DNA from 4 places in the Alicyclobacillus sp. SO9 genome. Region 1 is predicted to be linked to each of the others. Evidence: riboswitches for the same ligand, from Rfam matches in the RefSeq annotation. Region 1 holds a riboswitch; each other region holds the start of a gene.

Region 1 (3,165 bases):
CCTGGGAGTATATTCTCTACTACTGCTGTGATTTCTTCAAGGATATGGGTTAGGGGTTTCTGGAGTGCAATCATTTCGGAAATTCGAGATTGCCCGCGTATCTGTGTCAAACCTTGCTTTCGCTCGGAAATATCTTTTACAATGCCGTATGCTCCTACAACCGTTCCGTCCTCAATGACCGGCAAACCAATTAAACTCACTGGAATGTGATGTCCATCTTTATGGAGGACCTCTATTTCGGTGTCAACTGTGTCACCCTTCATCACGCGCGAAAAATGAATATCCATATCAGAGTGATATTCCGGAACTACAAAGCGGTAGAATGATTGACCCGTGATCTCGTAATATGTCTGCCCTATGAGAACTTCACAGGCCACATTACATGACAAAAGTCGACTGTCAGGAGCCACGGATACTACAGCATCCGGATGATTATCAAAGAGAGCACGATGCCATCTCTCAGTCACCGACAACTCTTTTTCGGCTTCCGTTCTCCTTGTAACATCTCTCGCCATGGCGACAATTTGAGACACCTGTTCATTCACATCGACTAGGGGAATCCAAATCACCTCAACCGATAACGGGGTACCGCTTGCACGAAGATATTGACACTCTACTTTGGTGGACTGCTTATGTTCAATCATCTCCACGAACTGGCTTTGCACTCTATCCTGATCCCAAGGATGAATTTGAGTCCATAACGAGTGTCCAATGTACTTCTTGGGATCAATGCCTAATAAACGTTTATGAGACGGAGAAGCGTACAACACAAGGCCGTTCTTGTCAACGATAGCGAACAAGTCTGACATATTCTCTGTCATCCAACGATATTTTTCCCCATTCTCGGACTGAGTCAGAGTTTGAAAATGAGCAACTGGCTGACATATCAGGTACGACATTACCTGAGTTAGTCCCTATAGTTTTGCGTCAGTACCTTCCGATACTTTTGCCGTTTATCAATTTGGCGCAACTTGTTACAATTTGACGATAATTGTAACAGAATATCAGCGGACTTCAATCAAAGCTTCCTCAATGTAGTAATTAGGATCAAGTAGCCACACCGGATTATATTGAACTTTCAATGTCATATTAAGAAAATCCCAATAATCAGATTCGCTACACAGGACTGCCGGTTTTGTCACTTGGACTCCATTGACATTGCATCTATAACTGATTGAGTGTATTTGAAAATTGTGGTAGATTGAATAAAGATCAAAAAGAAAAGGTAAACCAGCCGAAAGGTTGGGACACAAAATCACGGGGCTACCGCTATTTAGCCATGCTGGCCGGATTGCCGTTATAGAGATACAGAAGATATAGTGGCACATCCGGATGATGACGGATGTGTTTTTTGATAGGGGGACATAAGGGTGCAACAACTCAAAGATTTAATTGAACAATCACGGCACTGGGCCTCAGTGGAGCGTGGTACAATCCTCTTTTCACAGGTCGCACTGCTTCTACACGACGACTTTGGGCTGGATGCGGGAATGATGATCTATCGCAAGAAATTCATTCCCGAGGAAGAGGACCCTCATGTCAAAGTTTATTCTCCCTGGGGAATAGATTACACTGCAGAGGAATTGACACAATTCATATCCAACGGCAAATGGTTTTCAGGGAGTTCCTATAACATTTCTCAAAGGTGGTTCCACGTGTCAGAAGGTCCTCCCGTCTGGAGAAAGGTATGGGAAGAGGCTGGCGTTGAATATGTTAGCGCGTGGCCACTAACTGTAAAAGAGGAACCGGTAGGAGCCATCGTTCTTGGAATGTGCAGAATGCCCAGTTCTGAAGAAACTGACCTTGTATCTGCTTGTTCTACATATGTATCTCTTGTTCTTGAGATGTTGACCCTAAGACGAATCGCTGAGCACGCCAGTCGTCACGACAGTCTGACTGAGATTCTCAATCGTAGAGGTTTTACTGAAAAATTCAAACAGTTGGTGAATAGAAATGTTGCTAATCTTGTCGTTGGAGTCCTCGACGTAGATTATTTCAAGAAGATCAATGATACTCACGGGCATATTGCTGGGGACTCCGTGCTACAAGATGTGGCGCAATTACTGAAAACATCCGTTGGCAGCCAAGGTATCTGTGCTCGATTCGGAGGAGATGAATTTGTCTTCGCCTTGGAAACGGAGCCTTTAGACACTAGAGAAGTGACCAATAAAGTTATTGAGTGGTTTAAGGACAAAGCGTACACCGTCAGCGTTGGATGCGCAAAGTTAGGAATAGACGGGCGTGATTGGGATTCCTGTTTTCGATGCGCCGACAAGCGCCTTTATGAAAGTAAAATACCCAGTATTACGGATTAAAGACCAATGCTTTAACCGAGGACACGAGGAACATTAACGAAAATGGATTTCATCACCAACCTACGTTTCTGACTTCGTATGTTTCTTCTGTGAGTAAGCCGAGATAATCTTCGGATATTCCAGCACAATAGAGTATACATGAGGAGTTGGCAGATAATCGCTCGTTATGAAGAAATCCCACGTATTTCGGTCTGATTTTCCCCTTTTGATCTTCCAACCTTGAATACATAAAACTGGCTGAAAAATCGAGGTCTAAGTGCCTCTATCTTTCATCACGACAAACGGCATGGATAAATCCCTGTCGTTTCGCGGTCAACGTAAGAGCCGCCCGCCCTTTACCTTCCATAATTTCCCTAACGATTGAAGGACGCTATAGCCCGCAGCGAGGTAGAATGGGTAATCACAAGAAGAGTGTGTTTCCATCGTTCGTCCTTCATCACATCGTCATCAACCTATCACTCTGCCAGCAAAACCGAGACATATGGGGAGTATGGTACAAATGACACGGACGATCCATGGATCACCATGCATTTCTGCACTCGTACATTCAAGTCTTTTCGACGATTGTAAATCAAGAGACATTTTTGACTCGGATTAAGAGTGCTCTACACTTTAAGTGAAAGAGGGTATAAAGCCGGCCAAGTAGACCGGTTATGATGTTAAATCCTCTTCGTCGGTGAGAGAGGGACGCTCAAACACCCCGGTATATCCTGCAATTAACGCCTGTTCCTGTACGGTGAATAGATCAGCAAACAGCAAATCTAAAGCCTTTTCAATTGTAATTGATTGATTACACTTCAACCGTTTCGTCAAAGCATCGAGCATCTCACGATGAAGGCTATCGAGACGT
Region 2 (3,165 bases), 980 kb from region 1:
AGCCCAACCGACGCCAAGGGGGGCTAACCCATATTTGTGTCCTGAGGCGTTAATGGATTTCACCCTTTGCAACCGAAAATCCCACTTTAGCTGCGGATGTAAAAAAGGGGCTATAAAACCTCCACTGGCAGCGTCAACGTGAATTGGGATGTCCCATCCCGTTTCGGCCTGCAATTTGTCCAATGCACTACTGACAGATTCGACGTCATCGTAGTGTCCCGTAAATGTTAATCCCAATGTGGTCACTACGCCAATGGTATTTTCATCGCAAGCTGCAGCCACTTTGTCCGGATCAAGCGTATAGCGGCCTTCTTCCATTGGCAGTTCACGCAGTTCTACATCGAAATACTTTGCGAATTTTTGCCAGCATACCTGTACCGATCCCGTCACTAAATTCGGTTGTCCGCTTGCATCCCCGTTGTCGTCTTGTCTTTGCCGCCATTTCCATTTAAACGCTAATCCACTTAACATGGCCGCTTCACTTGAGCCGGTTGTGGATGTTCCGATAGTACTTAATGCCTGCGGAGAGTTCCATAGGTCTGCCAGAATATGTACACAACGCCTTTCAATCTCAGCTGTTTGAGGATACTCATCTCTGTCCACCATATTCTTCGTAATACTTAAGTCCATCAATTTTCGGACCTCGTTGCTTTCCCACGTCGTACAAAATGTAGCAAGATTCTGACGCGCTCTGCCGTCCAGCATGAGTTCGTCCAGTATGAGCTTATAGACTGTTTGTTCATCGTGTGTATCCTCAGGCATACTGTACTTTGGGACTTTCAGGTGAAAATCCAAGGGAATGAAGGAATCGTATTCTCCTCTGTTTTCATCGGCTGAAGAATCGTACAAGGCTGTCATGTGAGTCAACTCCCTTCTGAGCCATTTATATTCGGCTGAGGTACAAAGTACAACGTATTGCAGAAGTGTCAAATCAGCGAATGAGTCATCTAAAGTCTGGGTTGTCGTATCTTGTCGTTTTTGATAGAATGTAAGGAACAACTTGGAAATTCAACTCCGATGTGAAAGATTGACCAAAAGGCAACCCATTGGAAACGATGGTGACGCAAAACTACAGGGGCTACGGCAGAACAACTGCTAGGCCAGCCAGTTGCTCGTCTCTGGAGGATAATCAACCCGTCCGGGACACAGGACGGGTTTGCTTTGTCTTTATGGGCTTGTCTATGCAGGGAGGGATTCATTGGATTGAGGTAGGGTGATATAGTGTTGCGGAAGCACGGAATATAGAGAAAGTGAAGCCGCAATCATTTACGTACAAACAACAGGGCTAAAGGGGAGATTTGAAAATATAAGCTTTTGTCGCGAGGTGTATGACGATGAAATTAATGAAGTTGCTGCAGTCAAATCAAACTAGTACAGAAAAGGAAAAGACGAACGAGAGCGTGGAAAGACCCGCAAGAATTAAAAAGGAAAGTGTGTCAGAAGGTGTCTCAAACGGCATTATTGAAGTAGCGGGAACCATGGAAACCATTGATTCAGTGGAAACCAAAGTCTCACAGGCAATTCAAGAGCTGTTTGAATCCAGAAGAACCTTTCAATCAAAACTGCAAGAAGACCACCGCGCAATTTTCAACAAAGACGCCTCAATTCAAGAACTCATCAAAGACAAATCCTTTCTGGAGAACAAAATCGAAAGTCTTTCTGAAGAAATTAGCAAAACACAAGACGACATATCTCATAGAAAAGGTCAGCACGACCAACTTCTGAATGAGTTTAATTCATATAAAGCGGAACAGGGTAGAAAACTGCAAAAGTTGCAGGACACCCTTCAAGAACGGGAACTGACAAATCAGCAACTGCTTCTGGACTTCAACCAATACAGACAAAAGAGTGAAGCGAGGGAGCAGCAATTGGAAGTGCAGCTGCGCGACCAACACGTAAAGCACCAGCATTTGGAGAAGAAATATCAAGAGTCCCTGAACGAAAACGGGAGACTAAACAAAGTGATTCATGAGTTTGTGGCAAAGGCGTCAACATCAGCGAATGAGCAACAGGTTAGATAAATGATAGAATTTTAGGATTTCAGGATTTTAGTGATCCGAAAGCGCCTTATTGGCCGAACCCTTTTGAGATAGTGATCGAAAAGATCACTACCATGCGGATGCCGAAATAATAAGGTCACAAACGATCACTAATGCCGGTCGCGCGGCAGCAACGGCCTGATAATAGGGATCAATGCATGCCCTATTATCAGGCTGGTATCTGTGATAGGGATCCCGCTGATCACTAAGGTGACGCGTGCCATTGTCTTAGGGAGCAAAAGGATCACTATTGCACCCGTGGTGGGATGCGCCGCTGGCCACTAATCCGGGGAGGGGCAGGGTGGAGCGTGGGTAATAGGGCGCAACGGGATCACTAACAACGTGGGTGGGAACAAATACCCTTGGGTTGGTAGCCTGCGTGAGTACTTCCCATCTCACTGGTCGCCCGCCTATTATTGGAGTTTATCACCATGAAAAGCAACTAAAATTCACCCGCTTATCTTCTTGTTCGATCCCGTTTACTTAGTCTACAGCGTCCCAGCCAAGCAAGAATTGGCTGCCAGGCATGCCTGGGAGGTCATTGGGGAGGCGGTTAGTGCCTTGTAGTGATCACGAACAATAAAGTTGGTAACCAGACAATAAATTGGTAACTCTTTGACCTCATGGTACAATCCTGTGCCCTGGGGTTTCTTTTGTATGACTTAATTGATTGTCGCGAGTCTCTAGTGAGTACAGGTAGAGATTTTGTGTTCAAATATCGATATTTATTCGTTCGTTCTATAAAATGGAAATGTGGTTAACGAGGCATTTAGTAAAGATTATCCTCCCATCTCATAGCAGACTGAGTTGCTAAAACTACAGAAATGGTATCTAAAATTCATGCATCGAGATGCTATAAAAGGGCTGTTTTTTCGTATTGTGCTGGAGCAATATCCGTTGTGTCTTGGAAGTCCAGGGGGTGATATGGATGACAAGGAGTCGGACTTGCGATTCCCGCTGCAAACAAACAACAGAGGCTGTACGAATGGGCGCTGGGAATTACCCTCCTTGGCGTGCTCGTTGGATTCACGTTCTCGCTGGTCCCTCTCGGAGCTTTGTGAATGAGGACCGTACCTGTTCGGGAAATCCCCGTAGCACTGCATGAATATACAGTATGGACTTAAAA
Region 3 (3,165 bases), 1.9 Mb from region 1:
CTGTCGGAACCTTACACATTTTGGAAATCTCCTTATAGTTATAGCCATAGAAATGTTTCAATACCACCGCTGTTCGAGTATCGAGACTCAATCCAGACAAGACATCGACCAATGCTGGCCATTCATCAGGTGAAGTCTCTATTTGCCAGCGGAGGCTGCGGCTTAGCTCGTCGGCTGCTATGAATTCCTTCTCTCGTCTTCTTCGCCGTCGTTCATCAAAAAACAGCCGAGTAGCGATTGTCATAAGCCAAGATGAAAACTTACTTTTGGACGGATCATAGAGGTGAATCTTTTCAATGGCTCGTACCATGGTTTCTTGTGTAAGCTCCTCTGCCCTCGAGCGTTCTAATGTCACCTTCAACAGATATTTGAACACGAACAAATAGTTGCGCTGTAACAACAGCGCCAATGCTTCCTCGTCTCCTTGTTGTGCTGCTGCAGCCTGTAGTAGTTCGTCCATCAAATGGGCAGCCACCTATCCCGTCATTCATTCGGCACCTGAAGTAAACGTCAAGTGCAAGCGGCCTGGTTCGTGCCTCTGCCACACACCCCCCCGGCCATTTCCGACATGCCAGAAGCAAGCGGACACAACTCGTGCTGATGAATCTGTAGACATAGATAGTACGATTCAGGATGGTCAATGGTTCACATTACTCTTTAAGTTTTTTGCAAAAACCTTTAAAACTTGCGTTTTACCATGATGGACCACAAGGACAACCAAAAACGACATCACAATAAAACCAGCGCTTACAGAAGCGCTGGTTGCATATTTGATGACCTTCAGATACGCCATCTTTCAGTCCCACAGCGTTCATGCTGCGTCCAAAACCTTCTACTCTTTACACTCATAGTGAGTTCCCGGCTTCTGTTTGGCTTTGTACAAAGCCTCATCAGCCAACCGAAGCACTTCCTGAAAGGTTGCAGCGTGCATGGGAAACAATGCCATGCCCATACTTGCCGACATTTCCATAGTCACGTTATTGTGTACCCACGGTGCCGACAGTGCAACTCGAAGTCGTTCTGCCAGAAGTATGCTGTCCGATCTTGTTTGAATATGTACAGCGAGTATGAACTCGTCCCCGCCAATGCGTGCTACAATATCCTCTTTTCGTATGACCCCCTGAATGCGCCGAGCAGCTTCTTGCAGGACAGCATCTCCAACCAAGTGTCCCCATGTGTCATTCATTGTCTTTAGACTGTCCACATCAATGACCATTACTGCTACGAGACTGCCGGTTTTTTCTGCTTCAGCAAGGCTCGTGTGCAACCGTTCTTCTAGTCCGTGGCGATTCATAAGTCCCGTCAGGGCATCAAAATGTGCTTCTCTGCGAAGGCGTTGTTCAGTACTCACTCGTTCTGTTATGTCACGCACTGTACCAATTACATGAGGGTTTCCGCCCGCTCTTACAATATCCAATTTTGTCTCACCAATTTGACCTCCGTGGCTGAAAAGGAATGAGATTGGTTTGACGGTTGTCAGAGCATGGTGATACTGCTTGTCCAGAAACTCTGCTTCGTATGGGTCGAGGACATCGTAGAAAGTTGCGCCGTAAGCCATTGAAGTAAGTCCAGCAGCTCTCATAGCAGAGGAATTCATCTTTACGTATCGAAAATCATTGGAGTCATCCAGACGCATCACGAAAACTAAATCCGACATGTTGTCTAATATGAGTTCAACAGGTAAGTCAGACACCCTATTCCCCAACCTTCCAGAATCCTGTCTCTATATTACTTGGCGGTTGTCGTGAGCTTATTGCCGTCCGTTCAACTGCTGTCCATGACCGCATCCCTCCCAAAAAAAAACAACTCAGCCCGCAATCAGACTGAGTCCTAGCCATACGAGCAGCTGGCTGACTTGTCAGGCTCATCCTGATGTAGTCCCTTTAGCTTTGCGTCAGTGCCTTTCAGCACATTTGCCTTTATCGTAAATTCAATTGAGAAATCTGTGGTACGTTGTTCGCCATACCATTCTATGAATATTAGTTCAGTATATGCTGCTTCCACACACTGGTATTTCAACACCTTGCGTAAAAATCCTCCAATACATACTATAATTTGTAACCCATAATCATTATCGGTGCGCCAAAGGACTCCGTATTTACACGCAATAGTTGAATACGCACAATAGTTGTGATGCACCTTTACCGGTTAAAGTACGAACAAACAAAGGGAACGCCCTCCATTCCAATTTACACAAGTGGGAATTGTGTCATTTTAACGAATTGAACCGGCATTTCAACTGAATGCTATGACAGCCAAGCCACCGCGGTTGTGTTTGTCTTATCCATTTCCAATTCATTTAGCAGGGAGGCATCGCAGTTTGTCTGAGAGCAGTGTCATGCCAATCTAAAAAATCTGTAAGCGAGCCCAAACCATGAATTTCTGTGTTTGTATCGTACCGATATAATGTGGTTTCATAACTTGAATCTTTCAAGAGTTGTTGAACTTTCACAATATAGTCGTCCAACTGTTCACTGACAGCAATCACTTCTGGATGTGTCAAACTGCCCCGTTCATGTGCTAGGTCAATCATTTTGCACCGAAGGTGTTCTATTAGTTGATTCATTGCAACGTCCGCCCTCCCCTCTTCCACTAAGAAGCAACAACGCTCCCAAGCGTAACACATTGTCTAAACCAAATTTGTCACAACGTGTCGAAGGGGAAATAAAACATTAAAAATTCGTTAATTCTCTGCTCGAGTCGCGATGTTCTGCCATAAATAAATGTCGATGCAACAGCTTGGACAACACAGTCTCACCATATTTGCTTGAAATGTCCAATCACGTTCTGTGTTGCAATCACGCTGATAAAAGCTTTGGAATCGTTCTCGAGCACAATGGTTCGCAGTTGAGTGAGTTGTACGTTGGTAGTAACGCAGAGCAGTACATTTTTAGGGTGATTTGAGTACGTTCCGACTGCATTCCAACTGGTAACGCCGCGAATCATATTCGCTGTAATAGCTCTTGAAACTCTCTCTCCGTGTTCTGTGATGATAATCACAGAGACGCGGCCAACATGATTTAGCAGTACTGCGTAAGCCTTGGAACTCGCGAAAATTGATATTAATGTATACATGGCCACTTGTATGTTGAAGAGAAATACCGATAATACAATAATTACAGCATTAAAAATCAGATTTAAATTGGCGACCGTTACATTCCTATG
Region 4 (3,165 bases), 2.2 Mb from region 1:
GGCGGCAACCATCGTCCAGTCTCGCAGCAGCGGGTTAAATCTCAATTCTGCCATCTCATCTTCCTCCTCGACTTAGTCTTCCGTTTGCGGATGAACCAGGTGTAGGTCAATGCCTGTTTGACGAAGTGCATCCCAATCTGCGTCACTGTTTTCCGTCTCATTTGTCACGATTGCATCCACCTCATCTAGATTTGCTTGGTGCGCCAATGCACGAATACCCCATTTTGTGTGATCGAAGGCTAATACAACTCTCTCCGTGTTCTCCATCAGTATCCGATTGATAGCAGATTCCTGCAGGTTGGGCGTACTTAAGCCAAATCCTGCATCAATCCCGTGAACCCCGAGACACAGCAAATCTGTATGCAACTTTCTTGCACTTTCTTCCGCCAGGGGCCCGACCAAAGCGTCTGAAGGAGTGCGAAACTGACCACCTGTTAGGTGAATATCGTTCCATCCGTTCTGTTTTAATACTGTTGCAACGTTTGTAGAGTTGGTCACAAAGGTGAGATCATCCAGGCTGTGATGATTTGATTTTAATTTTTGCGCTACGGTCCACGTTGTTGTACCTGCAGACAAACCAATTGTCATTCCTGGCTCTATCAGCGTCAGTACTTCACTGGCAATAGCGGCTTTCTCTGCCCGCTGCAGCACGCGCTTGTTCATAAACGTCGGTTCTGCAGCACTCTTGCTGATTTGTCCCCCGCCAACAACCTTTTCCACAACTCCTTGCCGGTGCAGCCGATTCAAGTCTCGACGAATCGTTATTTCTGAAACGCTTAATGCATCGGCAAGGTCCTGAATGGAAATGAATCCCTTTTGCGCGAGTAAATCCACCAATTTTCGCTGTCGCTCAGCCGGGTACATGATTGAGACCTCCAAGTTTCCAATTATAATCATATCTTATCACATTTTAATCAATATGTAGATTTATATTTGATTACACCGAGCATAATAGAAGCGAATGGAACCACAACTACATCGTTGTAATGAACGTTCGCGTTAGCAATTTTTCACACCATTGCCACTAGACAAGTATCGACATTTATCTCATGATGTTATTTAGACTTTTATGTTACATAGGCACACCAATGGAAACATTGGGCCGCAAAGCCATTGGATCTAAGGGACTCTGACCTATGATAGCCAGGCTGCCGCAAGATTTGCGTGTGGCGCCTATGAAGGCGCTTTTTTGTTTTGCAATTTGCACCCGTTTTGTTGCATACCGAAGAGTTCACACGTTGCTTGTCACCATCACGATACTGTAGGGGGACGTCTCTTAATGGCCAGACTTCGAAGGATTTTGGGCTTTTTCTACGCCCGCGGCGGATTATCTCTTGCGCAAAAACTGATTTATTCTTTTATTGCGTTAAACGTTGTGCTTATTGGTCTTGGGGGCATCGGAATTATCAATCTCAGGATGACCCAACAAATGACTCATTCTATCGTAGCAAGTCGTCTCGCACCGCTTGAATCATTAACGCAAATACAAGACAGGCTGCGAAACATACAGTTGGATCTGTATCAAATTAAACTGACTAGTTCTGTGAGTCAACAGGTGAACTACCAGTCAGATATCCAGAAAATAGAGACCCAAATTGATAAGAATCTAGGGGTACTCTCTAAGACAAGTATAGCGAGCACAGACCAGCGCCAGTGGAGCACTTTTGCCAACGACTTAAGTAATTCTACCGTAGCGATTTACAATGACTTCAGCAATCTTAGGGCCAAAAGTTCAGTCAAGCTGACGTCGACGAAGAGCGTCAGTCAAACGCTGTCTGATCTCAACAAGCTCATTGCCTTTGAAACGCATGCCGCGAACCAAACTGTAAGTCACGCGCACAACGTCTACGTCAGGGCACTTTTTATCTCGTTAATTGTCATTGCAGCAGCCTTGCTGTTAAGTGTACTCTTGGCGATTTTTACTCTCAGAGCTACGCTGCGACCTGTCCGAATGATAACTTCAGAAATGAAACGAATTGCACAAAACTCGGGGGATTTAACAAAAAGACTGCAAATTCGTTCCAGAGATGAATTTGGTCAATTGGCGGATTCTTTCAATGAGATGATTGGAAGCATTCAAAACATCGTCAGAACCATTTCGGACAGCACCGACCAAATGGCAGCAACTTCACAGGAACTTGTTGCTACATCAGGAGAAGTAACCAGTATTTCTGTTCAAATTGCTGAGCGAACTCAAGGTATCTCTTCCGGCGCAGCCTCGCAACAAAAAGCAACACAAGACGCCATGAATATGGTTACAAGTATGAACGAGCATATTCAAACACTTCGTAGGAATGCCGAGCAAGTGTCGACTTCGTCCGCCGGCTCCAAATCCACCGTCGAGCGCGGTCACAAGGCTATTAAGGAGACCTCTACACAAATCACAACGGCTGCCAATTCCATTAACACACTGAGTGAACAAGTCGACTCTTTGGGAGGACAAGTGGAACAAATCAATTCCATTGTCAATCTCATCAGCGGCATCGCAGATCAAAGCAACCTTCTGGCCTTAAATGCATCTGTTGAAGCTGCGAGGGCAGGAGAGAACGGTCGCAGTTTTGCAGTAGTGGCAAACGAAATGCGTAAGATGTCACAGAACTCCAAAGATGCAGCCTTGCAAATTCAAAAAATAGCACAGCACATTCAGGCGGAAATGAGCAGTGTTTTAACGCAAATGCACAACAGTAAAAAAACTATGGACACTGGGCTAGAAACCATGGACACCTCTGCAGTTTCGTTTAACGAAATTGCAATTCACGTCGATGGGGTTCATCACCAGATTGAAGAAGCTTTGAGTGAAATCACCGAACTAGCTGCAAGTGCTACAAACGTCAATAAGTCGGTAGCAGAAGTATTGACAATTGCTGAAGGTTTCTCGCGCAGTACAGAAGAGGTAGCAGCGGCAACAGAGGAACAATCGGCAACAATGGAGGAAGCTGCCGCAGGCATCGAGCACATCACTCAGCATGCGGAATCCTTAACCGTACTAATTGGAGAATTCACTTACTAACGTACATCACAGTGCATAGTGTTTGATAGTCGGCACAGGAACTATGAAAGCAGGTCATCCAGACCTGCTTTTTTGGTTGCATGACACGTAGTAGCTTTAATCAAACGGATTGAAATAATCCTAGGTATTTAGGTGCACCATCAAGAAAGTCATCA

The links. A riboswitch is a leader RNA that binds a small molecule or an ion and turns the genes downstream of it on or off. The one in region 1 is predicted to bind cyclic di-GMP.
Region 2: another riboswitch for cyclic di-GMP. It lies ahead of GI364_RS24080 (hypothetical protein); the one in region 1 lies ahead of GI364_RS04220 (GGDEF domain-containing protein).
Region 3: another riboswitch for cyclic di-GMP. It lies ahead of GI364_RS13120 (sensor domain-containing diguanylate cyclase); the one in region 1 lies ahead of GI364_RS04220 (GGDEF domain-containing protein).
Region 4: another riboswitch for cyclic di-GMP. It lies ahead of GI364_RS18615 (methyl-accepting chemotaxis protein); the one in region 1 lies ahead of GI364_RS04220 (GGDEF domain-containing protein).

Annotation. Positions count from the first base shown of each region.
Region 1 is NZ_CP066339.1:941,422-944,586, reverse strand. It holds gene GI364_RS04225 (bifunctional diguanylate cyclase/phosphodiesterase) at 1-899, opposite strand, end outside; cyclic di-GMP riboswitch class I at 867-961, opposite strand; cyclic di-GMP riboswitch class I at 1,215-1,299, shown strand; gene GI364_RS04220 (GGDEF domain-containing protein) at 1,371-2,315, shown strand.
Region 2 is NZ_CP066339.1:5,153,330-5,156,494, reverse strand. It holds gene GI364_RS24085 (glutamate decarboxylase) at 1-858, opposite strand, end outside; cyclic di-GMP riboswitch class I at 1,028-1,116, shown strand; gene GI364_RS24080 (hypothetical protein) at 1,335-2,021, shown strand.
Region 3 is NZ_CP066339.1:2,821,088-2,824,252, forward strand. It holds gene sigY (RNA polymerase sigma factor SigY) at 1-460, opposite strand, end outside; gene GI364_RS13115 (hypothetical protein) at 638-793, opposite strand; gene GI364_RS13120 (sensor domain-containing diguanylate cyclase) at 833-1,693, opposite strand; cyclic di-GMP riboswitch class I at 1,839-1,928, opposite strand; gene GI364_RS13125 (aspartyl-phosphate phosphatase Spo0E family protein) at 2,300-2,566, opposite strand; gene GI364_RS13130 (YitT family protein) at 2,755-3,165, opposite strand, start outside.
Region 4 is NZ_CP066339.1:3,961,169-3,964,333, forward strand. It holds gene galT (galactose-1-phosphate uridylyltransferase) at 1-54, opposite strand, end outside; gene GI364_RS18610 (DeoR/GlpR family DNA-binding transcription regulator) at 73-864, opposite strand; cyclic di-GMP riboswitch class I at 1,070-1,156, shown strand; gene GI364_RS18615 (methyl-accepting chemotaxis protein) at 1,280-3,010, shown strand.